4 regions of the Paenibacillus antri genome follow, and region 2 is predicted to be linked to each of the others. Evidence: riboswitches for the same ligand, from Rfam matches in the RefSeq annotation. Region 2 holds a riboswitch; each other region holds the start of a gene.
What was found. Region 2 has a riboswitch for cyclic di-AMP ahead of FE782_RS15115 (potassium channel family protein). Riboswitches for the same ligand answer to the same signal wherever they lie in the genome.

Region 1: linked by a shared signal. The riboswitch ahead of FE782_RS22295 (CAP domain-containing protein) and the one ahead of FE782_RS15115 (potassium channel family protein) in region 2 are both predicted to bind cyclic di-AMP.
Region 3: linked by a shared signal. The riboswitch ahead of FE782_RS10165 (KamA family radical SAM protein) and the one ahead of FE782_RS15115 (potassium channel family protein) in region 2 are both predicted to bind cyclic di-AMP.
Region 4: linked by a shared signal. The riboswitch ahead of FE782_RS21935 (C40 family peptidase) and the one ahead of FE782_RS15115 (potassium channel family protein) in region 2 are both predicted to bind cyclic di-AMP.

Annotation. Positions count from the first base shown of each region.
Region 1 is NZ_VCIW01000017.1:98,094-106,068, reverse strand. It holds gene fdhA (formaldehyde dehydrogenase, glutathione-independent) at 1-1,021, shown strand, start outside; gene FE782_RS22325 (phosphotransferase family protein) at 1,672-2,127, shown strand; gene FE782_RS22315 (TetR/AcrR family transcriptional regulator) at 2,562-3,227, shown strand; gene FE782_RS22310 (pentapeptide repeat-containing protein) at 3,341-4,012, shown strand; gene FE782_RS22305 (ABC transporter ATP-binding protein) at 4,028-4,789, shown strand; gene FE782_RS22300 (ABC transporter permease) at 4,790-5,557, shown strand; gene FE782_RS22295 (CAP domain-containing protein) at 5,640-6,263, opposite strand; cyclic di-AMP (ydaO/yuaA leader) riboswitch at 6,269-6,400, opposite strand; gene FE782_RS22290 (hypothetical protein) at 6,618-6,806, shown strand; gene FE782_RS22285 (phosphotransferase enzyme family protein) at 6,880-7,860, shown strand.
Region 2 is NZ_VCIW01000009.1:115,209-123,183, forward strand. It holds gene FE782_RS15095 (copper resistance CopC/CopD family protein) at 1-315, shown strand, start outside; gene FE782_RS15100 (aldo/keto reductase) at 541-1,476, opposite strand; tRNA gene FE782_RS15105 (tRNA-Gly) at 1,593-1,666, shown strand; gene FE782_RS15110 (CBO0543 family protein) at 1,835-2,329, opposite strand; cyclic di-AMP (ydaO/yuaA leader) riboswitch at 2,545-2,734, shown strand; gene FE782_RS15115 (potassium channel family protein) at 2,862-3,524, shown strand; gene FE782_RS15120 (TrkH family potassium uptake protein) at 3,535-4,878, shown strand; gene FE782_RS32900 (excalibur calcium-binding domain-containing protein) at 4,875-5,084, opposite strand; partial or broken gene FE782_RS32905 (hypothetical protein) at 5,079-5,525, opposite strand; gene FE782_RS15130 (alpha/beta-type small acid-soluble spore protein) at 5,680-5,904, opposite strand; gene FE782_RS15135 (ATP-dependent DNA ligase) at 6,036-6,896, shown strand; gene FE782_RS32910 (YjcZ family sporulation protein) at 7,261-7,368, shown strand; gene FE782_RS15140 (CBO0543 family protein) at 7,521-7,975, shown strand, end outside.
Region 3 is NZ_VCIW01000005.1:125,454-133,428, reverse strand. It holds gene FE782_RS10205 (Ger(x)C family spore germination protein) at 1-110, opposite strand, end outside; gene FE782_RS10200 (spore germination protein) at 107-1,552, opposite strand; gene FE782_RS10195 (GerAB/ArcD/ProY family transporter) at 1,549-2,652, opposite strand; gene FE782_RS10190 (spore coat protein) at 2,721-3,020, opposite strand; gene FE782_RS10185 (hypothetical protein) at 3,035-3,235, opposite strand; gene FE782_RS10180 (zinc-dependent alcohol dehydrogenase) at 3,272-4,408, opposite strand; gene FE782_RS10175 (spore coat protein) at 4,405-4,791, opposite strand; gene FE782_RS10170 (spore gernimation protein GerQ) at 4,808-5,059, opposite strand; gene FE782_RS10165 (KamA family radical SAM protein) at 5,188-6,363, opposite strand; cyclic di-AMP (ydaO/yuaA leader) riboswitch at 6,536-6,689, opposite strand; gene FE782_RS10160 (4a-hydroxytetrahydrobiopterin dehydratase) at 6,734-7,030, opposite strand; gene FE782_RS10155 (Dabb family protein) at 7,027-7,347, opposite strand; gene FE782_RS33090 (C40 family peptidase) at 7,462-7,975, shown strand, end outside.
Region 4 is NZ_VCIW01000017.1:22,049-30,023, reverse strand. It holds gene FE782_RS21955 (D-alanyl-D-alanine carboxypeptidase family protein) at 1-518, shown strand, start outside; gene FE782_RS32985 (dihydroorotate dehydrogenase) at 766-864, shown strand; gene FE782_RS21945 (hypothetical protein) at 922-1,149, opposite strand; gene FE782_RS21940 (sensor histidine kinase) at 1,436-2,557, shown strand; gene FE782_RS21935 (C40 family peptidase) at 2,648-3,157, opposite strand; cyclic di-AMP (ydaO/yuaA leader) riboswitch at 3,162-3,293, opposite strand; gene FE782_RS21930 (YdcF family protein) at 3,463-4,146, opposite strand; gene FE782_RS21925 (KamA family radical SAM protein) at 4,345-5,427, shown strand; gene FE782_RS21920 (hypothetical protein) at 5,454-5,990, shown strand; gene FE782_RS21915 (sulfite exporter TauE/SafE family protein) at 6,453-7,199, shown strand; gene FE782_RS21910 (murein hydrolase activator EnvC family protein) at 7,417-7,975, shown strand, end outside.

The DNA.
Region 1 (7,975 bases), on a different contig from region 2:
AAGAACGACCGCCCCGAGCGGATTGATTCTCGGCCATGAAATTACAGGGGAAGTCATCGAGGTCGGGCGCGACGTCGAGTTTATGAAGAAGGGGGATCTCGTGTCCGTCCCGTTCAATATCGCATGCGGCCGCTGTCGGAGCTGCAAGGAACGAGACACCCATATTTGCGAACATGTAAATCCCGACCGTCCTGGATCGGCCTACGGCTACGTGGACATGGGAGGCTGGGTCGGCGGCCAATCGGAATACGTCATGGTGCCCTACGCAGACTTCCAACTGTTGAAGTTCCCGAATAAGGAACAAGCCATGGAGAAAATCTTAGACCTGACCATGCTGTCCGACATCTTCCCGACCGGTTACCACGGGGCGGTAAGCGCGGGCGTCAAGCCGGGCGCGACGGTGTACATTGCCGGAGCCGGCCCGGTCGGACTCGCGGCCGCGCATTCGGCGCAGCTGCTCGGTGCCTCCGTCGTCATCGTCGGCGATCTGAACGCGGAACGGCTGACGCAGGCGCGAAGCTTCGGATGCGAGACGGTGAATTTGAGGGAGCATCCGAATTTGGGCGAGCAGATCGAACAAATCCTTGGCATCCCCGAGGTCGACTGCGCGATCGACTGCGTCGGTTTCGAGGCGAGCGGCCATGGGCCGGGGCAAGGGGAGGCGCCGGCCACCGTTTTGAACTCCATCATGCAGGTGACGCGCGCGGGCGGACGTCTCGGCATCCCGGGTCTGTACGTCACAGGCGATCCGGGAGCCGTCGACGAGGATGCCAAGATCGGCACGTTGAAGATCCGCTTGGGGTTAGGTTGGGTGAAGGCGCATACGTTCGTGACGGGGCAGACGCCCGTCATGAAATACAATCGAGACCTTATGATGGCTATTCTTAGCGGCCGGGCGCAAATCGCGAAAGCCGTGAACGCGACGAAGATTTCGCTGGATCAGGCGCCGGAGGCGTACAAGGCGTTCGACAGCGGGGCTTCCCGCAAGTTCGTGATCGACCCGCACGGCATGACGAATTAAACTTATAACACGAAAACGGTCGATCAGGAGTCTGCTCCTGAACGGCCGTTTTTTTCTACGACAGACCAATTAACTAAGCCGAGATCGATGATCGGTTAAAAGTACAGGGGAGCCACGCCGACGTTAGGCGTAATCTGGGCGAAACACTGGACCGATCCTTCTCGCCTCCTAGTATGGCCATTTACGCGAGATTGCTTGGATCCGCAGACTGCACAGCGTGTCGGCCATGGCCCCTTACCGTGGGCTCGACGTTTCCTGGTTTTCAGGTAATCACTGCTGTCCCGGGACGTGAGCTGGTCCTCGACGGGTGCCATCGTTTCTAGTCCTACTCCCTGACCTTTCGCTTCGAACACGTTAGTCCGGATCGATTAGGGTTACGCGCCGAAAGTCGAACTGCCTTTTCCGGCCTAGCCGGCTGCCAATACCGATGGATCGTCATTGGCACGGGCGGGCACGTGGTTGGCATGCGGCGCCTACTTTCAGCAATTCGCAGTCCCTGGTCGCTCAACTAACGGGTACGAGAGCGTCATATTCTTGCGGAACTACACTCTTATGGCGAGGAAATTCCTGTTCCAACTGGCGCACTCCGAGAGGATTTTTCTATTCCATTCTTGCCACACCTTAGCTATATTTGGGGTGAAGGGTGGAACATGTTGCCGACGTCTGCAGCGAGTATGATAAGTCCTTATCTGATACACTTAAAACAGTTATTCAGTACCGTTGAATCGCTTGCGCATGAACTCAGGGGCAATGATCTGCGAATGGTACTATGCCATACGGATCTGCATAACTGGAATCTTATTGATTCGTGTGGACGTCTGTACCTGATCGATTGGGAGGGGCTTCGGCTGTCCCCAATCGAAGCGGATTTCATGTTCTTGGTGAACCGTTCAAACTACAGTGAATTTGTAAATATATATAAACATGAAATTTTTTCCATTCAGCGCAATGCACTCAAGTTTTATAAGGGCAGACGGAAGTTGGAAGACATTTGGGAGTTTATTGAACAACTTGTCTACGATCAGCAAACCGAAGAACAACAACATGAAACCACGACCTTACTATCCAAAGAGCTTGAGGAGATGCACCATTGCCTTGACGATTAAGCTTTAGAGGATCTTACTCTTAAACAATGCGTAGAACTACCCTGATAATAACGCATAACGTACCCCTAAAAAAGACAATAACAAACTAGGCGCAGCTTGAATGGTTTTTAAAAAGCTGCGTCTTCTTTGTATGGGAGGGGAAGGGTCAGAACGCTTCAGATGTGGCTAGTGTTACGGTAAAACCAAGGTTTTCGAGCTTTCGAACCGTCTGTCTCACGATGGCGTCTTGGTGTCGCTTCTCAAAGTAATCCGAGCCTAAGTCCTTGGAATCTTCCTGCCGGGTCAGTAGATAGTAAGCGATCGTCATGTTAACGGGTACGTTAGTTGTACAAAGCCCCCCAATAAAAAATATTTTTTTGGGAGGGATTGACATCGTAAAGTCGATCGGATATATTTGTTACATACCAACCGAATGTATGAAAGGAGGCGAACAAATGGCAAGAAATAAATATCCGGAAGAAACCATCAACCAGATCCTAACCGTAGCTCTTAACCTGTTCATAGAAAAAGGATACGAGCAGACCTCCGTTCAGGATATCATTAATGAGCTGGGCGGGCTGACAAAAGGGGCGATTTACCATCACTTCAAGTCGAAGGAAGAGATCTGGCAGGCCGTCACCGACCATATGTTCAAAGGTATTGACGAAGTGCTGTCCCCCGTCAGGGACGACAATGGGCTGACCGGCCGGGAGAAGCTCCGCAAGATTTCCCGCGTCTCTCTCGACAATCCCGCCCAGAACGAACTGGCATCGGCGGCGCCGAACCTCTTACGCAATCCGAAGCTGCTGGCGGCACAGATCGAGAACATCATCGAAAAAGCCGTACCCGTGTATATCCAGCCCATCATCGAACAAGGGATGCGAGACGGCTCGATCCGAACCGATCATCCAAGGGAGCTAAGCGAAGTGTTGATGATTCTCACCAACGTTTGGCTAAACCCGGCGGTCATACCGGCATCGCCCGAGACGATGTTGCGCAAGATAAGGCTGTTCGATGAAATATTGAAAGGCCTAGGGTTAGACCTGTTCGATGAGCAAATGTTTCAACGCTACGAGGAACTGTTGCGTTTGTCAGCTAGAGAAGTCAGCAAAGAAACCTAAACTGCCGCGAGGCAGCTTATTTTTAAACCAATACATACCATCGGTTGGTATGTACAAGTGATCCGGGTTCAAAGCGCTTGTTAGAAAACCTATTAAAAGGAGAAGTGAATGTAATGAATCAGAAAATGACCTCCCGCTCGCCGGAGCGGCAAGCAGTACCGAACTTTAGCGCAAGTAACTTGGCCGAGAGCGACTTTGCCGGCGTTACGGCTCATAAAGGGCAGTTTACAAGCAGCGCGCTGCGAGGCTCCGACTTTTCCGGCGCGGATTTGACCGGCAGTTCGTTTCAGGGCAGCGACGTACGCGATGCCGAGTTTGACGGCGCGAATCTGACGGACTGCAGCCTATCCGCCCTTGACCTGTCGAATGCAAGCTTCCACAAGTCGATCCTCGTGCGCACCGACTTCAGCGGCGCGAATCTTAACGGAACCCAATTCGCAGGAGTAACGCTGACCGACGTAACGTTAACGAAAACCGATCTTAGAAAGACGATTTTCGAAGGTTGTTTATTTGACGGGGTCGACTTCACGAACTCCGATCTGAGCGGGCAGCGTTTCGACGGACAGACGTTTATCGGCGTCAAGTTTGAGAAAGCGGCGTTAACCGAAGTTTCGTTCAAGGGCGCTACATTCAAAAACGTTTCTTTCCACCCGGGTTTTACGTTGTCTAAGAAGTACTATCGTATGATCAAAACCATCTGCTTTGACGGCGCAACGATGGATAAACTGACCTATGCGCTGCTCAAGGGCATGGAAGCCGATTTGTCCAAAGTTACAGTTATATAAGGGAGGGGAAAGAATATGCAATCCAAGGCCATTCAAGTAAAAGGGCTGCAAAAAACCTACAAGCAGCTTCATGTCCTAAAGGGCGTAGATTTCGAGGTGGAAAAGGGCAGTATTTTCGCCCTGCTCGGCTCCAACGGGGCGGGTAAGACGACGACCGTCAAAATCCTCACCACGCTGCTCAAACCGGACAGCGGAACCGCCGTCGTCAACGGATTCGATGTTGTATCAAAGCCGGACCATGTGCGGCAGTCGATCAGTTTGACCGGTCAATTCGCCGCGGTCGACGAGATTTTAACCGGGCGGGAGAATCTGATTTTGATCGCCAAGCTGCGGCATCTTGCAAATCCGCGTCAGGTTGCGGACGATATGCTTGCACGCTTCGGCTTGACGGATGCCGCGGACCGTAAGGCATCTACTTATTCGGGCGGTATGCGGCGCAGGCTCGACATCGCCTTGAGCCTTGTGGGAAAACCGCAGATCATCTTCCTCGACGAGCCGACGACCGGGCTTGACCCCGAGGCGCGCATCGAGGTTTGGAAGATCGTCAAGGAGCTTGCCGACGGCGGAACGACGATCTTTCTAACCACGCAGTATTTGGAGGAGGCCGAACAGCTCGCCGATCGAATCGCCATTTTGCACGAGGGCAGAATTATCGCAAGCGGCACGCTTTCGGAGCTGAAAAAGCTGTTCCCTTCCGCAAAGGTGGAGTATGTGGAAAAGCAGCCGTCGTTAGAGGAAATCTTCCTCGCCATCGTCGGCAAGAAGGAGGCCATGTAAATGGAAGCGACAAAGAAACATTTTTTCAGTGATATGGGCGTAATGCTCGGACGTTCCATGCGCCATATTTTCCGCAGCATGGACACCATCGTCACGGTCTGCATCACACCGATTGCGATGATGCTGCTGTTCGTCTATGTGTTCGGCGGTGCGATCCAGACCGGTACGGATAACTATGTGAACTACCTTCTGCCCGGGATCCTGCTGATTGCGATTGCAAGCGGTATTGCCTATACGTCGTACCGCCTGTTTCTGGATAAGCAACGGGGCATCATCGAGCGGTTCCACACGATGCCGATTGCGCGTTCCGCCGTGCTGTGGGGACATGTGCTGACATCGGTGGTATCCAACGTCATTTCTCTGGTCGTCATCATTCTCGTAGCGCTCTTGATGGGCTTCCGCTCGTCGGCGGGTGTGCTGCCATGGCTTGCCGTAGCAGGTATCCTTGTGCTGTTTACGCTGGCATTGACTTGGGTCGCGGCGATTGCCGGGTTGACCGCTAAATCGGTGGAAGGCGCAAGCGCATTTTCCTATCCGCTGATCTTCCTTCCGTTTATCAGCTCGGCGTTCGTGCCGACCGATACGATGCCGAAAGTCGTACGCGTCTTTGCCGAAAACCAGCCGGTGACCTCGATCGTGGACGCGATTCGTGCGCTGCTGTCGGGTCAACCGGTGGGCAATGATATATGGGTCGCCCTTGCATGGTGCGTCGGAATCACGCTCGTAGCTTATCTCTTTGCCATGAGGGCGTATAAAAAGCGGGGGTAGGAATACGGAGACGATAGCGCAATAATACTGGGAGCAGATCGCCGCGGCAGCTGCTCCTGTTGTTTGGTTGAAGTAATGTTTCTTAATTCGCGATAAACTCTTGCACCCATACTCCGTTGTAGTAGCCTACGCCGATGTGGGTAAAGTTTGGGGATAGGATGTTCCGCCGATGCCCCGTGCTGTTCATCCAAGCATTCATGACTTCCTGCGGGGTTCTCTGTCCCTTGGCAATGTTCTCGCCGGCGTACGTATAGCGGATGCCATACGCATTCATCATCTGGAACGGAGACCCGTAAGTCGGGGACGTGTGGCTGAAATAGTTACTGTTGTACATTTCCTTCGCTTTATCTAATGCCATTACGGATAAGCTATTATTGCTCAATAGCGGCTTCAGGCCAGCTTTCTCGCGTTCTTGGTTCACCAACGTAACGATTTGCTGCGAGAAGGTCGATGCAGTCGATTGGGTCCCTGTGCTTTGTTGAGCGGCAGGAATATTAATCACCATACCTGTCCGAATGTTATTCGGATTGGCCACCTGAGGATTCGCGGAAATTAGGGTGTTGAGGGTGACTCCATAACGAGCGGCGATTTTCCACATCGTATCGCTGCCCTTTACCGTATACGAGGCGGCAGAAGCCGAACCGGCGGAAGCGAAAGTACTTAGGGCAAGAACTCCGGCTAAAACGATCTTCTTTGAACCTCTCACTGAAATCTTCTCCTTTAAACAGCCTGCGAGGTTAGCTGACGGGTTCGGGTCAAAGAGCAATCACCCTGCCACGATGTGGCTTCACCCCATAGAATGGATCCCCCGCGCTTCTTAAGAAGCTTCGGCTTTCATGAAATTTCTCAGAAAAAGATGCAAAGAGACATGACTTTTAGATGCCTTTCTGAGATGCGAATTATTTTAGCATAGGAGAATAGGAGGGGCATTGCACAAAAATATCCAAAGTTCTTAGGCGAGGAGTGATCCGATCGTGGATGGGCGCATAAGAGGCTTGTAATATCTAAACGCTACTTTTTCCAGATTTGTCAGTATATAAAGGATATTAGGGGGGAGAAGATGCACGATAAACCTAAATTTACACTAACAGGTGCAATTATCTTTCTAGGCATTGCCATTTTATTAGGCTCGTGCCAGATTTCTAATGCAATAAAATCAACAAATTATGGTCCCAATTACGAAGATGAATTCAATATGTTCAACAACATTTTGGAGGATCTTGTAAAAACACTTGAGAAAAACCAATAACCGGAATTCAGACGAATTTAGAAAGGAGGGCTGAGAAGAACATATGTTTCTTGAATCCCACGAATCGGGGTGCATGACGGACGATAAGATCGCAGGGCTTCTGCTCCAGTATGGCATCGCCCGTCCAGAAACAACGATGCTCAGGCATAACGAAAACCGGACTTATAAAGTGATCGATAGGTCGAACGGCGATGCGTATCTTCTTCGCGTGCACGATCCGATAACCGTTAATTTGGCCGGCATACAGCATACAAAACAAGGAGTTGAGTCCGAGTTACGGCTTTTGGAGGCGATTGCTCGCAGGACGAACCTGGCTGTACAAACACCCGTAGAGAGTCTATCCGGACAACTCGTAACCGAGATCGAATTCGACGGGCGGAGTCTATGCTGCTCGTTGCTCCGCTGGATCGAAGGCCGCAATATGACGAAGGAGGACTTATCGACTCCTGATGCAGCATACAACTTGGGCGCTCAGGTAGCGAGCCTACATGAGTTCTTTAGTAACTATAACGAAGTCGTCCTTCAGGATCGGCCAGATTACGGTATTCGTAGAACCCAAAAGATGCTCAAGCAAATTCGGCGCGGCGTCGAACTTGAATTGTTCTCGGATGAGACTTACGGTGTGGTGGAGCAAACGCTCGAACTCATCGTTGATCGGTTGAAGGCCGGACGTCCTGAAATGTTGAAGCAGGGGATAATCCACGCGGATTTAAACATGGGTAACTTGCTGGTTACGCCGCTAGGGAGGTCCGTATTTATCGATTACAGCTTATTCGGCTTCGGTTATCGTCTGTTTGATGTAGCGATGACGGCTTTAAATGCCCCGAGAGAAACTAGAGAGCAAGTCGTCAATGGGTACTACGGCCAAGAGCCGCCGCAAGAGGGAATATACTCGGTAATCGAAGGTTTCATGCTTTCCGCAGTGTTAGGATATTACGCTTTCGTGATGGAAAACGAAGCTGTCCATCCATGGATTCGGGAAAGGATGCCGCAGTTTTGCGCTCAACGGTGCGTGCCCTTCCTCAACGACGAAAGGATCTTTCACAGTTTTTGAGCTACAAGCAATTTCGGACGATGTTGCCGAAAGGGTAGGTTTGCCTCCGCTTGACGTCCGAGCCCGGCAACTTCGGCTTCTTGTGGATGCGTACGGTTTAGATCCGAAACAGAGG
Region 2 (7,975 bases):
GCGCATCTGACCGCGGACATCGCCGATCTGCGCGAAGGGACGAACGCGCTCTCGCTGAAGGTATGGGTGCCCGAGGACGAAGCGGAGCCCGCCGTCACCGTCGTCGCCGTCGTCCCGGGCGAGCCGGACCGTATGGCTTCGCTGACGGCGAAGGAGCTGCCGAAGGAGGAGTGGGAGAGCTTCTCCGGCTTCGAGGATTATACGTTCGTCGGCAAGCTCGACGTCGCCGATCCGGCTTCGGCCGAGCTGCGCGTGCGCATTCAGCGCAGCAACGGCGAGACGATCGACTACGCGAAGAAGCTGATCGACCCGTAAGGGCGATCAGCTTCTTTTTTTCAATATCGGAAGGGAAAACCTCCCGTTTATTTTCGAGTGGCGCTTCGGATTCGGCCCATGGACCGGAAAAGCTCCGTTATAAGCGGCCGTTCGGCGTCCGAAAAGCGAATTTATTCGGAATAAGACGGAGGTTTTCCCGTTCGGCGGTCGCGATTGGCCCCGCCGAACGGATAGACGAGAGGAAATCCCGTCCAAGGCAGCCCTCTACACCGTACCGACGGCGTCCCGCCACGCCTGCGGATGCTTGTCGCTCGCGTACCGCGCCGCGGCGGCGTTCGCGTCGACTTGCTCCGGCGTCTTGCAGCCCGGAATGACGCAGGTGACCGCGTCGTGGCGGAGACACCAAGCGAGCGCCCACTGCGCCATGTCCATGCCGGCGGGTACCTCGTTCGCCGCGATGCGCTCGACCTCTTCGAGCTTCGCCCGGCGCTGCTCGGCGTCGTGGCGGCTGCGCACGTCGGTCGCGACGAAGGCCGCGTCCGGCTTGTACTTGCCGCTCAAGTACCCGCTTGCGAGCGGCACGCGCGCAAGCACGCCCAGATCCTGCTCCGCGCAGGACGGGAAGACGCGGCTTTCCGGCGCCCGGTCGAGCCGGTTGTAGACGACCTGGATCGCCGAGGCTCCGACCTTTGTCGCCGCCGCCGTCTGATGCAAGTTGTCGTTGCTGCCGATCGAGACGCCGAGATGGCGGATCTTGCCCGCCTGCACCTCTTTATCGAGCATCGTCCACAAGTCGTCGTTGTCGAACGCCTCGTCCGAGCCCGAGTGGAATTGATATAAGTCTATGTAATCCGTCTGCAAGGCGCGCAGCGAATCCTCCAGCTGCTTCCTCACGTCCGCCGCCGACCAGAGCTGATCGCGCTCGAACAAGCCGTTGAAGTGGTGGCCGAACTTCGTCGCCAGCACCCAATCCTCGCGCCGGTCGTTCTTCAAGAAGCCGCCGATGAGCCGCTCCGACAGATGATCGCCGTAGCACTCCGCCGTATCGATCAGGTTGATCCCTTGCTCCTTGGAGCGGCGGAGCACGGCGTCCGCCTCCGCTTGCGTATACGTAAGGCCCCATTCGCCCCCGAACTGCCACGTCCCGACGCCGATGACCGACACCTTCAGATCCGTTCGTCCCAATCTCCGGTATTTCATGCGAAACTCCTCCTTTAATCGGTTCTGCCTCCAGTTTACCAGATGTTGGCGTTCGTCCACTAATGCGCCGTACCCCCTTGAAATCCGCTTCGAAACATACTATAATTACTTTCACTGCGGGTGTAGTTCAATGGTAGAACTCCAGCTTCCCAAGCTGGTAGCGTGGGTTCGATTCCCATCACCCGCTCCATACATGAAATGTTCAGAAGCCTTGATATATACAAGGCTTCTTTTTTTGTACGGAAAAAGCCCGGCACGCGAAGAAAGCGCCGGGACGAGAAATCTTTGAGCCGAAATGGTCCAAAGCACAGATTCTGCTTGTAAGCCGGGTTAGTGAATATTCAACTCGTAATCGGGATTATAACGGAACTTGAAATACAATGACATAAAACACCACCCAAAGTACGCTTAAACCGTATGCGAGGATCGGTTTCTTGTGGTGAAGGTATAACATAGGGAACATAAAAAGCAAAAAGAAAACGGACCACCCGAAGTTCCAACCGTTATCGTAAACGATTCTTCCGGTTTGATGTCCTATCCATTCGACGCCGGCATAGAGGAATACCCATTTAAGCAAATGAACGATCTGGCGTTGTCGTTCATTCGGATAATTGGATAAAAAGAGAACGACCGTAGGCGGATAGACGATAAATAAATAAAGAAGGTCTACCCCTTTTTGCGACAATAGAACATCAGGGACCAACTTCCAGAGGCGATGGTCGCTCGTTAAGTAAAAATACAAGAGATTACATAACGGCATATACAAAATCGTGGGAAGGTACTTTCTCCAATTCGCCCAATTTCCCCAAAGCATCGAAGCGAAAGTCACCCAAACGGCGACAATGACATGCATCCGGCTGCCACCTATCTCATTTTTCCATTATTATTGTCCTTTTCGCTATCGATAAATACAGAAAGGCGCGCCGATCATGGAGGAGCTGCTCTGCACATTCGGACGGTTATCCCGGCGCATTGCCCGTTTTCCTCGATTTATCCCGGATTACGGCGCGAACTCGAACTTTACTTACCCGTTTCCGAGGCGTATGATTCATTCCATGGAAAGCGAATACCAATAGATCGCTGAGTTTCCGATATGGAAAACGGGGGACCCGCCGCAAGCCGCGCTTCATGCCGAACCGGTTTGCAAGGGGTGAATCGCGGATCGGAGCAATCGAACGCTGCTTCGAACCATCCGCGTAGGGCGACTCTTACCGCCCGAATCCGACAGCTAACCTCGTAAGCGTGGAGAAGAGGATGTGATCTTGTGATCTGCTTAGACCACGGGGGCGCAAGCCTCCGTGGTTTTTTGTTGTCATTTTCACGGATTCGGCGGTTTAGTTAAGCGCTGTAAGGTAAATAGTAGGGGAAACGGAGGGGACCAGAGGATGAAAAAACAGTTTATCGTCATTGGCCTTGGGCGCTTCGGAGGGACCGTCGCGAGAACGTTGATTTCTCTAGGGTACGAAGTGATGGCGATCGACCGGGATATTCGAAAAGTACAGGACTTTTCGAGCATCATAACTCATGTTTTTCAAGCCGATTCGACGGACGAAAAGGTTCTAAAGGAGCTGGGCGTTTCGAATATGGACCACGCGATCGTGGCGATCGGAGACGATCTCCAAGCGAGCATTCTTACTTCGCTCATCTTGAAGGATATGGGGATCAAGAAAGTCACGGCCAAGGCGACGAGCGAATACCATCGACGCGTGCTCGAGCGGATCGGCGCGGATCATATCATTCAGCCGGAGCGGGACACGGGCATCCGGGTGGCCCATCAAATCACGTCGAATAACACGGTCGATTATTTGGAATTATCTCCGGATTTCAGTCTCGTCGAGGTGTTGGCGCCGAAAGCGATGTACGATAAATCGCTCAAAGCGATCAATATCCGGGCGAAATACGGTTGTAACGTGGTGGCCATTAAGAGAAAGGACAACTCCATGATCGTGTCTCCTCTTGCGGACGACAAGATTCAAGAAGGAGACGTTCTCGTCATGATCGGATCCAACCAAGATATCACTCGTTTCGAAAAAGGGATCGCGGAATAGAGGTGAACTCGTGCTGAGATCTAATGTGAAGCGTTCCATCGAGATCAGTCCGCAGCAATGGATGGTCTTCGGTTTCGCCGCCATTATTTTGCTTGGGACGATGCTGTTGTCGCTGCCGATATCCTCGACGTCGGGCGAATCCCTCGGGCTGCTCGATTCTTTTTTTATGGCGACCTCCGCGGTTTGCGTGACGGGTCTCGCGGTGTTCGATCCGGGTCAGCAGCTTACGATGTTCGGTGAAATCGTACTGCTCGTTTTGGTCCAGCTCGGCGGTCTCGGATTTATGACCTTCGGCGTCATTATCGCCGTGCTGCTGGGCAAGCGGCTCGGGCTGAAGGAACGGACGCTCATTCAGACGTCGACGAATTCCAACTCGATCCAAGGACTCGTTCGTTTATCGCTTAGCATTTTCTTTATCGCTCTAATCGTCGAATTGGCGGGAAGCGTCATCCTCACCCTTCGTTGGGCGCCGGATATGGGGGTAGGGATAGCGGCGTACTACGCCGTCTTTCATTCCGTATCGGCGTTTAACAACGCGGGGTTCTCCCTCTGGCCCGACGGGTTGAATCGATTCGTCGGAGACCCGGTCGTGAACGTCGTCATCACTTTTTTGTTTATGATCGGGGGCATCGGGTTCACGGTGCTGCTCGATCTGTTCCGGAAGCGGAAATGGGACGCATTGTCTTTACATTCGAAAATCGTACTGCTTTCAAGCGGGTGTCTTCTGATCGGCGGGTTTGTCGTCGTGTTTCTGCTCGAACTGTTGAACCCCACGGCTTATGAAACCTTCACTTGGTCGGAGCGAGTCTGGGCCGCTTATTTCCAAAGCGTTACGCCGAGAACGGCGGGATTTAACACGATGTTTACCTCCGAATTAATGACGGCGACTCAATTTTTTATCATTTTCCTCATGTTCATCGGAGCTTCCTCGGGTTCGACCGGCGGCGGCATCAAAACCAATACGTTCGTGGTCTTATTGCTTGCGGTGTTCAGCAGTATCCGGGGCAGGGAGCAGGTTCGGATTTTTAACCGTAACATCGCGTATGAGATCGTATTGCGGGCCTTGTCCGTCATTATCATCTCGCTCGGGGTTGTGATGTTGGTAGCCTTCCTGCTCACCATTACGGAGCGGAATCAGGATTTTATCGCCATCTTGTTCGAGACGACCTCCGCGTTCAGCACCGTCGGTCTCTCCCTCGGGATTACGTTCGACTTATCGCCGGCGGGAAAGCTGCTCCTGAGCGTAACGATGTTCGTAGGTCGGCTAGGACCGCTGACGCTTGCTTATGCTTTAGCCAAGCGGAGAAGAGAATCGACGATCGGGTATCCGGAAGAGAAGGTATTGATCGGTTAAGTCTCGCACGCGATCCCGTCCCGGTCGCGGTCCAGCTTCGCGCTGTACCCTGGGTCTCCCTCGTAGAGCGGCGCTTTCCCGGCGGCTCGCACCGCGGCGCAATTCGCGTAGGAAACTGACGACGACGAGGGTTCCGCCTCCTCCGATCGAAGCGCCTCTCGCTCCGCCGTATAATCGCCGAACGTCAGCGCGGGCTTCGCCACCACGAATCGGACGCGCGTGCCGTCGGGGTAATCTTGCAGTCGATGGCCGACCCACGCGCCGGCGCCGCGGTTGTCGCTCGAGTCGATGTAGGCGACGTTCGCGCCCTCGCCGCCTTCCGCGCACATGGCCATCGGCCACTCGTCGCGGTCGTACCCGGATTGCGGTTCGATGCCGGCGAGCGATCGCTTGCGGTTGTCGTCGGCTCCGTCGCGGTCGATCGTGCATACGTCCGAGGCGCCGCCGAGCTCGATCGCATCGTAGATGTGCAAGGCCGTCTCCGGATACGCGTCGCTCGGGAAGACGAGCTCGACGTCGTACCCGGGGGCGGCGGCATCCGCGGCAGGCGCCGGCACCGCCGCCGGAGTTTCCGCCGTCAAGGAGCAGCCGCCGACGAACAGAAGGACGGACGCGAATGCGAAGAGCCATCGTAGATGTCGAATCATGAGTCGAACGCCTCCGAAACGAAATAAATTTTCCAATAGAATTCTATTTTACTACGAAAACGAACGTGCTTCGAATATTGTTTTGTAAACAAATAACAAATCCCCGTCGGCGGCCGCCGCGGGGATTATGTATGTTACCGCTACATTCTAATGCTTAGAACCGTGCGCCGCGAGCCAACGTCTCTTCGGCGATCTGTACCATGCGGCGTACCATGTGTCCGCCGATCGCGCCCGTGTCGCGAGTCGCCATGTAACCGTAGTAGCCGTCTTGCGGAATTTGCACGCCAAGCTCTTGAGCGACTTCGTACTTCAGCTGCTCCATCGCTTGGTTCGCTTGAGGAACGATCAAATTGTTGGAGCTTTGCGATCCTTTACCCATTGATGTCACCTCCCTCTGGTTGTACCCATAATATTTGCGTTTTTTTATTTTCTATTCATTTACAAATCCCCTCCACTTTCCACTCCAAACCAATTGCCGATCCTTGTACAATGGAGAGAGGTGATGCCGACATGTTTATCCCTCCCATGCTGCTCGAGACGGCCGCCGAGCCGTTCGACAGCGCTAATCATATATTTGAACCGAAAATCGACGGACATCGGACGATGTACGCGCGATTGGACGGGAAGACGAAGCTGTACACGCGTCGCGGCAACGAGGTGACGAGGAAGTATCCGGAGCTGCTCGAAGGGTTCGAAGACGATCTGATCCTTGACGGGGAAGTCGCGTTAACGGATCCGGAGACGGGGAGGATTTCCTTCGAGGCGTTGAACGACCGATTCCAATTGCGCCAGGAGGAGAAGATCGCGTTAGCGGCGTCGTCCGCGCCGGTCTCCTTCATCGCCTTCGATATATTGCGGTACCGCGGGAAGGACCTCCGTTCGCTTCCCCTCATGCGGCGCAAGGAAATCTTGGCCGGCTTGACCGTTCGTGACAACCCGAACCTGTCCATTATTCCGTACCTCGAACGACACGGTACGGCCTTGTTCGAATCGATCAAGGAACGGGGAATGGAGGGCATCGTGGCGAAGGAGAAGACGAGCCGGTACGCCGTGGGCCGAAGAGCGCGGAAGTGGCAGAAAATCATCAATTGGACGTACGTGGACGTCGTGATCACGGGATATCGGAAGTCTCAGTTCGGGTGGCTTGCGGCTATTCCCGACGGGGAGGAGCTGCAGCCGGCCGGAATGATCGAGTTCGGGGTGAGCCCGGCGCATAAGAAGGCGTTCTACGAAGTATGTCGATCGATCGAGAGCGGCTCTTATAAGGACTTCATCCATTTGGAGCCGCTGCTCCGGGCCAAGGTGAAGACGCGGAACGTGACCCGCAGCGGAACGCTCCGGGATCCGGTGTTCGTGGATTTCATCGCTTGAAGTCTGGAGCAAACGTCAATCCCCCGGTCGCCTCGACGGCGAGCGGGGGATTTTTTTCGCGTTTACGAATCGTTCTTGCCGCTTCGCGTCGAACCCGGTACCGCGGAATCGTGGTTGTTTCCGGGCGGCTTGCGCTTTTGCTGCTTCTGCGAATTGCGATGAGACATGAGAGCTCCTCCCTTCCGAAACAAGGTGCAGTGGATAGCAATAAGAGTATCCCCCTCCCGCCGCGGTCGTATGACAAGCCCGCGCGCCGGATGGGCGACCCTTCGATAAACTTTGGGCGATGGCCCCCGGGCGTTCGCACACCCGCACTTCTCGTCCCCTTCGTATATTGCAGAAGAACGGAGGGGGGTGGATCGAAATGGCAGCTGTAGGATGCGGTGTAGGCGGTGGATTCACTTCCGTAGGCGCGATCTTGGTGTTGTTCATCTTGTTGGTGATCATCAGCCGGTCGGTGTTGGGTTATTAATCGGAATCGATAAGGGGAAGAGCCTCGCGACTTGCTTCGCGGGGCTCTTTTTCCTTAGTTTCAAAAAATCGAATATTTGCGAAGAGATCGGATATTTCCGCCCTCGGACGCGAAATCTAAGGGAAAAGAGAGCTACCCGAGGAGGAGTCCGGATGTCGGACGAGCAGCAAGAGGCGCTGAAGAAGATCACCGACGAGATGGTAACGACGAAGACGCATTGGTTTGAATATTGGCAAACATTTTCGGCTTTCGACACTTGGCAATTTTGGGCGACGATATTGATCTTCGTGGCCCCGTTAATCTTATTATTTATTTTCTTGGATCGGAGCAAGGCGTTCCGAATCGGTTTCTTCGGTTTCGGGGTCCACATGATCACCGTGTACATCGACGCCTTCGGCACGACGCACGGGTTATGGGAATATCCGTTCAAGTGGTTGCCGTTCTTGACGAACAGTCTCGGATTGGACGCGTCTCTATTGCCTGTGTCTTACATGCTTCTGTACCAATTCACCCTTCGGCATAAGAAGAGTTACCTTCTGTACATGATCGGTCTGAGCCTGGTTTTCGCCTTCGGGGTTAAGCCGCTGATGGGAGCGTTGGATTTGTT
Region 3 (7,975 bases), on a different contig from region 2:
TAATCGATTCCCACGGATACGACATAATTGATGTCTTGGATGTTCTTCGTATCCCAACACCCTGTCAGCAGCGCAGCGAAACAGCTGATCATGACGACAACGCGTTTCACCTCTTCCCCCCCCTCTTCGGATCGGTAGGATGTAAGAAGGTCGGCCGACGCGCTCGGTTTTTCCACGGCTTCGCCAGCAAGCTTTGCCAGAGATCCTTCCTGTGGAACGGCGCGATCGGAGCCAAGTACGGGACGCCGAACGATTTCAGAGATGCCAGATAGAGTAGCAGCCCGAGGCTTCCGGCGATCAGTCCGAACATCCCGAACGTCGAAGCCATAAGCAATAAGCCGATTCGCAGCACGGACACCGAACCGACCAACGTCTGGTTGATCAACGTAAAGGTGGCCACGGTCGACACTGCCGTTACTACTAGGGTCGTCGGAGAGGTAATGCCCGCTTGAATCGCGGCGTCTCCGATGATCAATCCGCCGACCACGGCCACGGTTTGGCCGACGGCTTTCGGCAGCCTTACGCCTGCCTCGCGGAACACCTCGAACATGGCGAGCATGAGAAACAAGTCTAACGGACCGCTGATCGGCAGCCCGATCCGCGCGGTCGTGATCGTAGCTAGTAAGGGGAACGGAATTTGATCCAGGTTAAACGCCGACACGCTAACCCAGAAACCCGGCAAAAACAACGCGAGCAACAGCCCGACGATCCGAAGCACCCGCTCCATCGACACGAAATAAAAAGGCAGGTGCGCGTCCTCCGGCGAGATCAAGAGCGATGTTAAATTGCACGGACCGATCAGCGCCATCGGCGTGCCGTCGGCGATGACCGCGAATCGGCCCGCCAGCAGGCTCGCCGCCGCGTAATCGGGCCGACCGATGTAATCGAGCAACGGGAAAAGCGAATACGGAGCGCCCGTCAACCCCTCCTCCAGCTGCGCGATGCCGACGACGCCGTCCGTATCGAACGTCTTGAGCCGCTCGCGAACGTTCCGCAACGCGTTCGGTTCCGCGATATCGTGTATGTATAACAAGAACACCGAGGTATTGCTTCTGCTCCCCAACGTGAATTTCTCGACGCGCATCGATGCGCTCTTCAACCGCTTCCGCACCAATGCGACGTTGATCACGGCGTCTTCCGTGAAGGCGTCCCGTGGTCCTTTGATCGAAATTTCCGTACTGGATTCTTCAGGCTTCCGCTGCGGCGTATTCGCGATCGATACGCTGTATTGCAATTCGGCGTTCGGGAACGACAAGAGCAGTTCTCCCGAGTACACTTTCAGAGCGACCGCCTCCCGCGTCGCGCCGCCGTCGAGCCGCTGCGCCTCCATCCGGCTTTCGATCAGCGAAGCGAGCGTCCGATCTTCGCCGATGTCGCGGAAGACGGAATCCAACCGCGGGAAGACGATCTCGTTCAGCAGCTTCCGGTCGACCATGCCTTCGCAGTAGGCCATGACGACCGTCTGGCTCTCCTGTCCTTCGCCCATGCAATTCGCGGAAATCCGGACGTCTCCCGAACCGGCGAACCATTCCCTTACCGTCTCTTCATTCATCGGTTGTCGACTCCCCCCGCCTCGTTCCGCTTGCCGAACCAGACCGATGCCAAGACGATCGCGAACAAGATAGCGGAGAATCCGATCGATATCGGGAAATATTCTTTAAGGAGGAACCGGAACAGTTCGATATCCCCGATCGGCAGCAACGTCGCCGTCGCCAACGCCGCAGCCGAGGTCAGCACGATCATCGCGCGCCGCTTTCTCCCATCCTCTCGAAAACAAACGTCCGCGATCAGAAAAATAAATAGCGACAAGCGAATGAACGCACCGGACAACCATTGGAAAATGGATAAAAAGTCAAGGTGCGTTATGAACTTCCCTAAGGAAACCATGCGCCATTGCTCGAAGGGGGGATACCGAAGCTCCGCCGACTCGAACGGACCGTAGATGGCGATCGCGCCCATAAGCGGGCCGGTCGCGAGAAAGACCAAGACGGCGCAGAGGACGATCATCCCCCGATACCCGACCGCCGTCGATACATGGCGTTGGAGGAAGAGCATCAAACTCAACTCCATCGTGCCTGCGAACGTGTAGAGGGCCGCTTTCCCGGCTGGTACGTAGCCATGCGTAAACAAAGGGAAAAGGAGCGAATAATCCTTGAATTGAAAGTTTACGGCGGCCACGAAATCCCCTAGTACGATGACGATCGGCAGCAGGAGGCCGGAACAAATCGCGATCGCCCGGATTCCCGCATTCGCGGCGAACGCGCAGATCGTCACGAAGACGAATGCGATCGCGGACAGCGGCGTCATCGGCAAATACGAGACGCGGGTCCACGTGGCGACGTCTTTGAGCGTTACGACCAACAGCAAGAACGCATACCCGGCCGCCGCGGCGCCGGCGATCGAAGCGACGAATGGCCCGAAGCGGCTCCGCAATCGTTCTAACGCCCCTGCATCCCCCGTCTTACGGGCGGCGTAAGTCAGGATTATGGCGAACAGAACCGAAGGAACGACGGCTGCGATCGAACCGACCCATGCGTCCCGCTTGGCGACGGATAATAGAACGGGCGCCAACAATACATGGTTGGTGACGCCGATCGAAAGCATCATGATGAAATACAATTGTAGCGCGGTGATTTTCGCTTGCGTATTCATGCCCAGCGGATTCCTCCCGAGCGAATGGATTTCAAAAAAACGTCCCGATTTCGGGACGTTTATCGCACTTACAGCGTAGGCGCCTTCAAAGCCAACTCGATATTGCTCAAATCGACCTCGAGCTGCTCGGTGACGTTCCAGGGATGGTAGATCCCCTTCTCCGTCGCATACGTCGCGACGCGTTCGTGAAGGTCGATCAACTCCTCCAGCTGCCGTGACAAGGTCGCCTTGATTTCCGGGGTGACCGTGTCGGTGATCGCCATCGCGTAATTGCGCACCCCGCTCTTTACCGTGTTCAAGAAATCCATCGCGACCACCTGATCGGTCAACGAACCGAGGCCGGTGAGCTTCTCCAATATAAAATTCATCGGTCGGACCCTCCCTACCGTTTCGCTTTCTTCAAAATGTCGCGGAGCTCCTCCAGATGGCGCGTCGACAGCTCGACGTCCGCTTGCATAAGTTGTTTCAACGCGTCGTCGGACACGAGCGCCTTCATCGTCTTCGACTTCGTCAAGCCGACCGTCCGGGACGCGGCCAGCTCGTGCACCTCCAGCGTTTCGTGTAATGCGTAACCTTGCTGCATCCTTTTTCGAACCTCCTGTATCCTCGGCGAATATGATTACGGCTTTAAAATAACCTTAATGCAGTCGTCCGTCTTCGTATCGAACGCCTCGTACCCGCGTTTCGCGTCTTGAAGCGGAAGTTTATGCGTAACGATGTCGCCCGGGTCCACCTTCCCCGAAGCGATCAGCTCGTACATATACGGCATGTAATGGATGACGGGCGCTTGACCGGAACGAATGTTGACGTTGCGCTGAAACAAATCGCCAAGCGGGAACCCGTTGTACCTTCCGCCGTACACGCCCGTAATCTGAATGGTGCCGCCCTTGCGCACCGCTTGCGATGCGATGACGAGCGGGCCAAGCGCGCCGCCTTGCAGCCTCATGCCCGTCGCGAGAAACTCGAGGTCGGTCATCTTGCCGTCCATGCCGACCGCGTCGATGACGACGTCCGCTCCGCCGCTCGTCAGCTCCTTTAAATATTCGCCGATATGCTCCTTCGATTCGAAATCGACGATCTCTACCCGATTCGTGCGTTTCGCATGCTCCAGCCGATAGCCGACATAGTCGACCGCGATGACGCGCTTCGCTCCCTTGAGCCAGCAAAACTTCTGCGCCAACAGCCCCACCGGTCCGCAGCCGAGTACGATAACCGTGTCGCCGTCCTTCACGCCGGCGTTGTCCACGGTCCAATAGGCGGTCGTCATCGCGTCCGCGATCAAAACCAGCTTCTCGTCTTCCGCTTCGCTGTCGTCGGGGATCTTGAAGTGGGTGAAGTTGGCGAACGGCACGCGCAAATATTCCGCCTGCCCTCCGGCATAACCGCCCGTCGTATGCGAGTATCCGAAGAAACCGCCCATCTCTCCGTATTCGTTCGAGTTATCGCATTGGCTCTCCAACTGATTTTTACAATAGAAGCATTCACCGCAGGAGACGTTGAACGGGATGACGACTCGGTCGCCCTTCTTCAGCTTCGTCACGCCGGGACCGACTTCCTCGACGACGCCCATCGGCTCGTGCCCGATAACGTAATCCTCCGGCAGGTTCGGAATCATCGCATGGAGCAGATGCAAGTCCGAGCCGCAGATCGCGCTGCTCGTCACTCGAATAATCATGTCGTCTGGCTTTACGATGTTCGGATCGGGGACTTCTTTCACCGCGATATTTTTGACGCCCTGATACGTAACGGCTTTCATGCTTGATCTCCTCTCAGACCTTCGTCCGGCAGGCGGTCGAACATCCCTTTTCTCGTCGCGTCGTCCCGGAACAGCTTCATGCCGCCGATCATCGACGTATTTTTCGCCGACAGCTGATCCAGCTTGTATTGCTCGCCGAGCTCGTACGGATGGAACCATCTTTTGCGAACCATCAATTCCGTAATTTCTTGATGCAGCGCGAGCGCTTCGCGAAGCTGATTCCGCAGCAGCGCGCGCGCTTCCGGGGAAGCGGCTTCCGTCAAAGCGGCGGCGCTATTGCGGACGCCGTCCTTCGCTCGGACGAGGAAATCCATGGCGAACGTCATATCCGCCAGCTCCGGCATGCCGAGGGCGTTGATCGGATCAAGATAATCTTGATTCATGGAGTGAAGTCACCTTTCACCTTCCGTCTAGGATCGGAGTCGGCCGGATATCCGGTACGGGAGTCCGGAACGGCGCCTTCTCGTATAGCGCCTGCAGGTCGGCGAGCGCCTTCAGGCTTTGTTCGACGTCCTTTTGCATCAAAGCTCGCAGCTCTTGGTCGAAGACAAGCCCTTGCATTAATTTCGACTTCGCCAAACAAAGCGTCTTGAGATTCAGCGTCTCATGGAGATCGAGCGACTCGTGCGCCGCCAACGTGGCATGATTCATCTAACGTTCACCTCGGTTGGGAATCTTCGGTATGATCGGTATTTTTACCTAACGGCGCGCGGCTATTCTCCTTCGGTGAAGAAAAAAGGCTCGCCTCCTCGAACTACCGAGGAGCGAGCCGTTTGCGATTATTTTGCGATTTTCGCCGCCCGACGAGGCACATCCGGCAGCTCGTTGACCGAGACGACCGCGTCCGTGCGCTTGGCCGGCCGCTTCCAATACCGTTCGTTGCCGGGCAGATCGTCGAACCAAGCCGCGTCGCTCGGGCAATCGAGCGTTAGAAACTTTCCGTAGGCGCCGTCGCGCGATTGATGGTATTTCAGGTACGCCTTCCCGCCTTCGATCGCGAGAATTTCGATCTTCCCGGACGTATGGCTCATCGAAAGACGAACCCGCTTGCCGAGCCCCGACGTGCGCGCCTTCGCCTCTTCGACGATCCGGTACACCCGCTCGAGCGGCAGGACGAAGTCCGAATTGCCGGCGACGGGGCGATTGACGAAGAAATAATACGGCGTCACGCCCGCCCAACTCAACTTGTCGAGCAGCTCCCCGAGCACCGCCGGATCGTCGTTGATCCCCCGCAGCACGGGCGTTTGGTTGACGACGATCGCGCCCGCTTGATGCAGCGCTTCGAACCCGAGCTTCGCCTCGGGCGTAATCTCGCGAGGGTGATTGATATGCGCCATGACGTAGATGCGGCGTTCGGGCGTGGAGTGGGCGCGTATCGTCTCGAGCAGCTCCGGATCCTCGTAGATGCGCATCGGATTGAAGACGGGCAGCTTCGAGCCGAGGCGAATGATCTTGACGTGCGGAATGGCGCGAAGCCGCTCCAAGATCGATTTCAGCTTCGGTGTCGCAAGAATGAGACTGTCGCCGCCGGTCAGCAGTACGTTGTTGATTTCGGGATGAGCCGCGATATACGCGAGTCCCGGCTCGACGTCGGACATCGCTTCCTTCACGTCCGCACGAAACAGCCGTTTGCGGAAGCAGTACCGGCAATACGCGCCGCACACCTCGGATACGATCAAGAGCGCCGTGGACCGGTACTTATGCTGGCAGCCGGGTACCACGTAATTCGTATCCTCGTCGGAAGCGTCCCAACGCCCGTATTCGAGCAGCTCTCCCTCGTTCGGAATGACGAGCTTTCGAATCGGGTCCTCGGGATCGTTCCAGTCGATCAGCTTTAAGTAATAGTCGTTCACGCGAAACACGAACTTCTCCGTGATCCGCTTCAATCGACTTCTTTCTTCTTCCGGGATCGCTTCGAGCTTGTCGATGTCGGTGATGTATTTCGGCTGAGCCATGCGCATTCCTCCTCGATTCGAAGTAGCGGCCGCCGGCGGATACGCAAAAAAAACTCCGCCGACGACATGATAAAGACATGTCTCGCCAGCGGAGGTACGAACGGGGTCGTATGGACGCACGAATGCCCGAACGGAATCGGGTCTCGGCATGTATAAGCTAAGTAGGCAATAGAAATCGACCCATCTCCTGCTGACGAGGTTAGCTGCCGGGCTCGGGATTAGATGGTTCCCTACGGTCCAAACTTCGGAACGATTCGCCCCACGTACATTGGTTCCCCCGCTTCCCGTCGAACGGATGTCGACTGGGAATTAAGCGTAATTTTACTGTATCGAACGAAGATGACGCTGTCAACCCATTTTCCGAAAACGATTACGCCCCCGGGGGCGCCCAAGCCGCTCGATCGAAAGCTTCGGCCGCCTCGAAGTCGAGCGCGGTCAGTCCGCCGGCATGCCAAGACGTCAACCGGAGCGTAATCAGCTTGTATTCGATCGCGATGAACGGATGATGATCGAGCCTTTCCGCTTCCGCGGCGACCCGGGCGACGAAGGCGATCCCGTCAAGATACGACGAGAAGCGGTATTTCTTGACGATCCACTTCTCATCCTCCCGACGCCACCCGGCCAGAGGCGCCAGCCGCGATTCGATCTCCTCCGGCGTCAGCTTCATGCGCGGCTCGTCTCTTTCCCGATCTCGTAGTCCACGACGACGACTTGATCGACGAGGCCGTCCAACGAGGCGACGAACGCTTGATGCGCCGGATGCGGTCCGTAAGCCATCAAGGCGGCATGATCCTCGAACGTGATGCGCAGCCCGATCGTAAACCCATGGATGTTCTCGGTTTCGTGCGTAACGTTCCGTCCCGCGCTCATCGAGACGATGCCGGGAATGCGTCCCTGGAACGACCGCAGCTGCGTCAGCAGGCTCTCCTCCTGCGCCGCGGGCAGCTCGGTCCGAAATTTGAATACGACGATATGCTCGTACATGTGCCGTCATCCTTTCCTCTTCTTCGTTCCTCCTAGTTTACCATATCCGTCGGCGCGTCAACGACGTTTGCTGCCGTTCGGACGACCGGAGGCATAACGAAATGCGCCGAATTTATGCGCATTCTGCTCGAATCCCAACATTTGGCCCCTCCCCGAGCCGGACAAGCGTGGGGTATTCTGGTTATGGAGGTGATCAGGATGCGAAAAACCATGATATTCCTCGCATCGGTAGTAGGATCCGCAATATTGGCAACATCCGCTTCGGCGGCAACGAGTTACGAGACGGAAGTTCAGTACGGCGTGAACATGAGGACCCAGCCTAGTTTGTCTGGCAAGGTGATTCGCATGCTGAATCGCGGCGAAGACATCCATGTTCTCGGGGAAGCGTCCGGCAATTGGTTAAAGATCCAAACGAAGAGCGGCACGACCGGATACATATCGGACAACGAAAAATATACGGACTATGACCGTTACAGCACGGAAGTGTCGTCCGGGGTCAACATGCGAACCCAACCGAGCACGTCGAGCAAAATCATCCGCATGCTGAATCGCGGCGAAGACATCCGCGTTCTTGCCGAATCGGGAGACTATTGGCTGAAGGTGCAGACGAAGGGCGGCACGGTCGGAT
Region 4 (7,975 bases), on a different contig from region 2:
TGGCCAATTCCGTGTTTCGCGAGATTGTTGCTACAAAGACGCTCCCCTGGGATGGGGAAGAATGGGATTCGGAGCTGGTGAATCATAACAAACTCCTGTGGCGATATGAAGGTGCTACTGGGGTTAAGAACGGATACACAGACCAGTCCGGAAATACGTTGGTCGCGTCGGCGGAACGAAACGGAAACGAACTGATTGTGGTCTTGCTAAAGGGAGATTCCAGCGAGGCTGTATACGATGATGCCGTACATTTATTGGATTACGGATTCGAGTTGTTACAGATTTCCCCGATCGAACCAGAAGTTGAGAAGGAAGAGCCCGCTGTGCCGGCAACAACTATAGAACCGATAGTTATAGAAAAGGCACCAATCAAGGAGACTAGTGTGCCCAACTACTCCAACTGGTTGCTTGCGATTGTGTGGTTTACCATGAACCTATTTATTGTGATGGTTGCTTTTCTTCGATGGAAAAAATCGAGACGTGATTACCGGATAAACTCGGAACGTCATGAATCTTGACGGGAATCAATTGTGCATTTTGTACTCGGTTAAAGTGAATTTAATATTTAGCGGATGGATAAATCGTGGTTTGCTGTACCCCAGTTAAAAATAGCGAAGCTGCGAAATCAGCGTGCCCCTCCTGCGGTGAGAAGGGTAAGAACGTGCAACTCATACCGCTAATTGGACGATAGCACAGGAATTCTGTAATTCATCTGCATACATTGTCGTGCACGTTAAAAATAACAACAAACAAGAGGTGATTTCGATGAGCCATGTCGCTGGAGCAGGTTTGTACACATCAACCGGTGCAATATTGGTACTCTTTATTCTTCTTGTCATCATTTCCAGATCTTTTGTGCTCTAAAGATCATCTGACGGAAAGGAGATCCCCAATTGACTAACGGGGATCTCCTCCACTTCATTAAAATCCGGGCGTGATTTGATAAGGAGGGAAAGATTCATTAACTTCCCAAGACTCGACAATACGCCTTGCGTTAGGAAAATCATAACCTCTTCCCATCAAAAATGTGATGGCGGAAATCTCGAACATGGAATGAGCGACTGACGTGTATTTCATTTCATATAAACCATACCGAACGACTGGTTCAACGGTACCGAGTACATAATTTCTCAACATTTGATCGTGCATTTTATCGCCTTCCTTAAATAGGATTTGATTGGTTTGCTCATTACACAGTCTCATGTTATTCACCTAAGTGGAGGAAGGAATCGGGCAATCGCCCATGAAATACAATTCGCGAATAAGAAAGTGATTTACGATTTATGAGAAGTGCTCGCAGAGGAGCAATTCTCACGGTTACTTCACAAAGATAATTGGATAATAATACCACTATACGGTATGTAGTGACGACAAGGAAATGCCCGATACCTGTCGAATGTTATAGTTGAGTTTTGTTGACCTAGGGGGGCGTTCCTTGTCAGACTTAATCACATATCTAAAAGAACATCAAGAAACAATTATTCAATGTTGGATGGATAACTTTTTACCACAATTCCCTGATTTTTATAACTCAGAGCAATCATTGAAGCAGCTTATCGAACAGACAAGTATCTATTGCGGCTACGTATATGATATACATATCCCGTATAAGCAACATTATTTCTTTCGATTAATACCAGAAATTTGTTTGTTTTTCATAAAGGGGAATATACCAATCAGTCATATTCTTCATAGTAATCATGTATGGAGAGAATCTCTTATACTGGTTTCTCAAGGATATAGTAATTTGGGTTTCTGCTGGAATCAGTTCAGAGAAATCATGGCACGCATTGATAAGTTTGAAATAGCTATGTTTGAATATTACTACAATTATATTAATACAACCTTGGAGGACAAAGATAAAACGATCAGCAGACTCCATGAAGAGAAAATGAGCATTATAGGAAAAATGGCCGCAAGCATGGCACATGAAATTCGAAATCCTTTGACTGTTGCTTTAGGGTTCGTGAATCTGGCGAAAACAGCCAAATCAAGGGAATTACACCGGAAGTCCAAAGATTATTTATCCATTGTTGAAGAAGAACTTGAAAAAATTCAGATGCAAATTACAGGATTCTTAAGCTTTACTAAGAAACAACTCGTCGAAGAACCTTTGCAAATGATCAGAATCATTGAAGGTGTTGAATCCGTTTATGCATTAATAAGCCCCAGACTAGTAAATGAAAACATAAGGTTTACAATCGAGATTTCAGACAGTAAATTAAACGTACAGAAAGTGGGGCTCCAGCAGGTATTATCTAATATTATTAATAACAGTATTGATGCGCTGTTAGAGATCGATAAAGAACGAGAAATCAAGATTACGGGTTACAATAAAGAAAACCACTACTTTTTGTGTATCGAAAACAATGGCCCAGAAGTTTCTGCAGAAATCAGAGATCAGATGTTTTCACCGTTTGTGACGAATAAAAAAGAAGGTACGGGTCTCGGTCTAGCTATCTGTAAACAGATCATAGAAAAGAATGGTGGGAGAATTTATTGCGATAGCAACAGAGAAAAGACTAAATTTACAATGGAATTCCCATTTACAATGTGAGGTGTGTCAAGAAGGGAAGGGACAATCTATTCTGCAAATTAATCTATGTAAATAGACCGCCGTCTCGGCGGTCTATTTACGTTCGAAAGATTAATTGGACTCTGTCAATACCGTCGTCTCGGACTCATGGGATAGCTTTTCTTCCATCGACAAATAATTTTGACCATAAACAATACGCCTTGCTGTTACGTATCGAGTCTTATAGTACTCTTCGTCCAAGCCGCTAATGCGTACGCCGTAGCTGCTGGAAGAGTGAGCGAAGCGACCGTCACCAATGTAGACACCTGCGTGGGAAATCCCTTTTCCATCCGTATTAAAAAACACAAGATCGCCGGGTCTTAAATCTGCTTTCGCTACTTTGTCTCCAGCTTCGGCTTGCAATTTGGAGGTTCTAGGGAGTTGGGTGCTAAATTGTTTGAAAATATACGAAAGAAATCCGGAGCAGTCGAATCCTTCGGTTGTCGTGCCTCCCCATAGGTAAGGCGTACCAACAACTTCATTAACTGCACTCTCTAACTTCGTGTCGTCAGCTAGGGCAACGTTGGCCTGAAATGCCATGGCCAGCAATGCACCCGACAACAACAAACTCACCTTCTTCATTTATGTATCCTCCTTCAGTTGCCTACGAGGTTAGCTAAGGGTTCGGTTGAAGGTTCCCTATGATCTTCGACAATCGAGATCAATTCACCCAATACGGATCCCCCGTCTTCGTTATGAAGTTCGGCACAATCTCAAGGATACATAATTCGACAGCGTTCTACGGTTTCCTCCCAATTCACAAAAGCGACATTAATAGTCTATCATAGGCCCCACTTTTATAGTTTCTATTTGACAAAATAATAACTTTTCTATTATACTACACACCGTAGTTTAGATCACTTGGCTTCATTGCAGTGTTTCATCGATTAGATACGCAATAATAGCAACCCAAGATATTCTTTCAATGCATGGCCCAGTTTGTTTACGGCTTCGTATGAAGGCAGAAATCTCTCGGGATACAATTTCAAGGATTTGCTTACCATATAACCGGTAGGGTATGGGATGATCTCTATACCTTCTTCCTCGAAATGTTGAACGGAACGGGCCATGTGCAATGCTGATGTAACTAATATTGGTTCGGTTATTTTGTTTTCATCAAGGATACTCTTCACATACTTAATATTATCTTCTGTGTTACGGCTTTTATTTTCCACCCAGACCTTATTTTCCGGAATTCCCATTGCAACCAACCAATTTTTGCTTACCATGGCCTCAAAACCAGTATCCGGATATACTTTGCCGACGGAAATAATGATTGGAATATCCAGTTTTTTATACAGAGCAGCGGCGGCAAGTAGACGATTGGCCGTTTCGCCGGATGGATCACCGGGACCGCCGGCCCCTAATGTATCGAGGGTTGCTCCTCCTGCTAATACGATAATTGCTTCGCCCTGGATGTTTTGAGGCGGCTCATAGAGTTGTTCAAGTCGACCTAATATCGTATCCGAAACGAGTGAGATTGTGCTTGCATAGAAACTCACAAGGAAAAACAGAATAAGTAAGTGAACGCGAGTACGCTTCCGAAGCATAAGAATCCACCAAATCAGCAAAGGCAGTAAGAAAACTCCCGGGGGAACTACGAAGGATAAAAGAAACTGAAGTAAGAACATTATATTGTGAGCACCTTTCCTTGAGTCATCTTGTAATAAACTGATTGATTGAGCTAGAGCTTTTAAAACATTATACTACAGTGTATAGTTTGACCAAAGCATGATGTACTATTCGGATGCTTATGGGGGTGCTTTTTCGTGAACGTTAAATATTTCCGTAGCATAGATCAAATTAAGGGTTTGTCCATAGAGGAAAAGGAACAATTAAAGGAGGTTACAAATTCCTATGTGTTCCGTGCAAATGATTATTATTTGAATTTGATTGATTGGGTAGATCCAGATGATCCCATTCGGAGGCTTATCATTCCAAGTCTCCATGAGCTAAAGGAATATGGGAGATGGGATGCTTCAGACGAAGAGGATAACTATGTAGTACCTGGTTGCCAACATAAATATCAGACAACAGCTTTATTGTTAGTGTCGAACGTATGCGGAGCCTATTGCAGATATTGCTTTCGCAAGCGGTTGTTTCAAACAGGCCAAGATGAAACGATTACGGACATTGAACCGGCTATTCAATATATTCAAAACCATCCATCGATCTCTAATGTATTATTGACCGGAGGCGACCCTTTAACCCTTTCTACATCCCGTTTACGATTCATATTACAACAATTAAGCGGTTTATCTCATGTGCAAATTATTCGCATCGGGACAAAAATGCCGGTCTTTAACCCGATGCGGTTTACAGAGGATTCAGAATTACAAGCGGCGTTTAATGAAACCATGAACCAAGGGAAGAAAATATACGTTGTCATGCACATTAATCATCCAAGAGAGATTACAGAGCAAGCAATGAAGGGATTTTATGCGATTCACCAAACCGGTGCCGTAATGGTGAATCAGACGCCTATTTTAAAAGGTATAAATGATGATCCTGAAGTATTGGCGGAGCTTTTGGATAAATTAACTTATGCAGGTGTTGCGCCTTATTACTTTTTTGTCAACCGACCTGTCATTGGAAATGCAGACTTCGTTCTGCCCTTGAAGATAATTTACGATATAGTCGAGTCTGCGAAATCCAAAACTTCCGGTTTAGGGAAGCGCGTTCGTCTTGTAATGAGCCATTCAACAGGAAAGATAGAAATTTTGGGCATAACCGATGGGCAAATATATTTAAAATACCATCAATCGAAATCCGGGGAATACGGAAAAATGATAGCTCTTCCTTGTCCTGAAACGGCTGCCTGGTATGATGATCTACTTGGTCACGGTTCATGATTACCTTGAACGGAGAAGAGGGTAAGTTGCTGCAGCCATTAACCGTGCTCTGTACAAATGGAATGTTAAGCAAGACGTTGGCGGTGGTACGCTCGTTGGGATCTCAAGGCGCAAAAATGATAGTTGGCGAGAAGATCAAACTGCATACAAGCGGGTTATCAAAATTCGCGGCTAGTTCCAAAGTTTATCCCGATCCAACCAAAGAGGAGCATGCGTTTCTGTCCTGGATCATGCATACGATAATCTCGGAAGAATGTAATGTTTTGATCCCAATGGATGACGATACGATGAGAGTCGTTGTGAAGCATCAGAATGAGATACGAAAACACTGCCATTTATCGATTCCTGATTGGAATAGTTATACTATTGCCGCAGATAAGCGCCTTTCGATCGGACAAGCCCTAAAGTTGGGGGTACCATGTCCGACAACTGTTTCTCCGCACTTTACGCAGGGGCCAAATGAAAGAGAGTTATTGGAACAAGTAAAACCGCGACTCTTTACATTACTAGCGCTGCTGTTGTCTCGACTTAGTCTGCATGCTGAAGCCATGCATGATGGATGAGATCAAGATTAGACATAAGCGCAATCAATAAGACAATTGAATAGTTATTATTGTTAAGGAACTTACAGTACACGGAATTTGGCTCATCGCAAAAGGGACATACCGCCTCAGTACAGGAATTTTTATGAGAAATATTCCCTGGGCGGGCATTGCCCTTAAGATCTATAAGCAAATGTTCCATTTCGTAATCATGGTTGTCCAAGGTAAAATGAATGCTCCAAAGATCGTCTCGAATTACATCTACATTCTTAATTTCGATGAGGTTTAGTAGTTCTATAAAACGTTCTATTTCTGGGGTGATGAAGGACTCCATCAAATTTCATTTACTCCTTCAAAGTAAATTGTTGATCTATGATATGCTTTGGTACGCTTTTCTGCTTCAGCAATTTTCGAATGAACATGGGGACAGATTTGATAACCGAATGTGAACACCATATCCGCATGGAGATGAAGCGAATAGTGATGTATGAATTTTTTAGCAAGATAAGCAATATAATCAGCGGCCCTTTATTCAGCGTCGCGCAAACTGATATCGCCGTGCTTTCGGCGTTATTTCTGGGATTTGTTGGTTCAGTAGCTCCGTGTCAAATTTCTGCAAATGCGGCAGCGGCCATGTTTTTTGGGAACCGTCAGGTACAAGCCCGACTACGTTGGGTAGAAATCTTGCTGTATTTGCTCGGCAAAGTGGCAGTATTCAGCGTACTTGGAATCATATTCTTTTTATTTGGTCGGGAGCTCTCCACTGATTTTATCCCGCTGTTTTCCTGGAGCAGGAAACTCCTGGGTCCGCTTTTGATTATCATTGGGTTGTTTATGCTTGGACTGATAAGTCTGCAGGTAAGCTTGGGTACACGGCTATCTCAATGGTTGCAAGGAAAGTCGAGGCGGTTAGGCGGCAAGGGCGGTGCGTTTTTGCTTGGAGCTGCGTTTTCTTTAGGCTTCTGTCCCACGATGTTTGTCTTGTTTTACGGTTCTTTGATGCCCTTAAGCATAAGTGCGCCGTATGGATTCGTTTTTCCTACCATCTTCGCAGTCGGAACCGCGATGCCATTTTTATTATTCGTAGGCTTAATGGTGGGGTTCGGATTAGATCAAATCGTGATTCATAGAACAAAAAAAATGGGGCTGCTTGTTCAACGTTTTGCAGGGTTTCTGATGTTTGTATTGGGAATCGCTGATACCGCGACATATTGGATAACGCCTTTTTAATAGGTGGATGCGGTGTCTTCGCGACAGGGTATAATCCGCATAGAGCGGCATAGTATTAAAACTTTATTATTCGGGCCGGAAGGGCAGCGTCACTTAATAGGATGTTTGTCGATCCTGTGAACCTCGAACCTCCTACACTGAAACCACACATTTATCCAATACACTGGCCACACCAGTTGACTATGGGTTCTTGTGACAGTGAAGGAGGCTTTTTCGCTTGAAGAAGATACTGCTTATCTTTGCTTTCCTTGGAATCTTATTCGAATACAACTTACCCGTTATAAGTGGAGCAAGCGCTATATCGTCCGAAAGTATCGTACTTCAAAAGTTAATACATAGAAAAGAAGCTGTGAAAAGACAAGCCGAAGCTGCGACGAACCGAATCGAAGAGATTGAAAAGGAGAAAGAAAGAGCGGTACTGGATATGAGAACACTGATGGAGCAAATCGAGGAAGCCTCCAGCGATTTAATGAATATACAGAGCAAAATCAACGCTGCGACAGCGAAGCTCCTTGTGACCGAAAAGCAATTGGAAACGGCCATTCATCACGCGGACGAACGCAATGTACAAGTTCAATCCAGGGTTGTCATGATATATAAAGAGGGTTATGTACCTTATCTTGATGTCCTGCTGCATTCCGCAAGCTTTTCCGATTTTTTGCAGCGTGCGGACAGCTTGCTGTTCATGATCCGAAGGGAAAAGGAATTATTCGAAATCGCAAAGAGGGAAAAGCGGATTGTCGAACAAAAGATAGATGGAATGGAACGATTGCTTT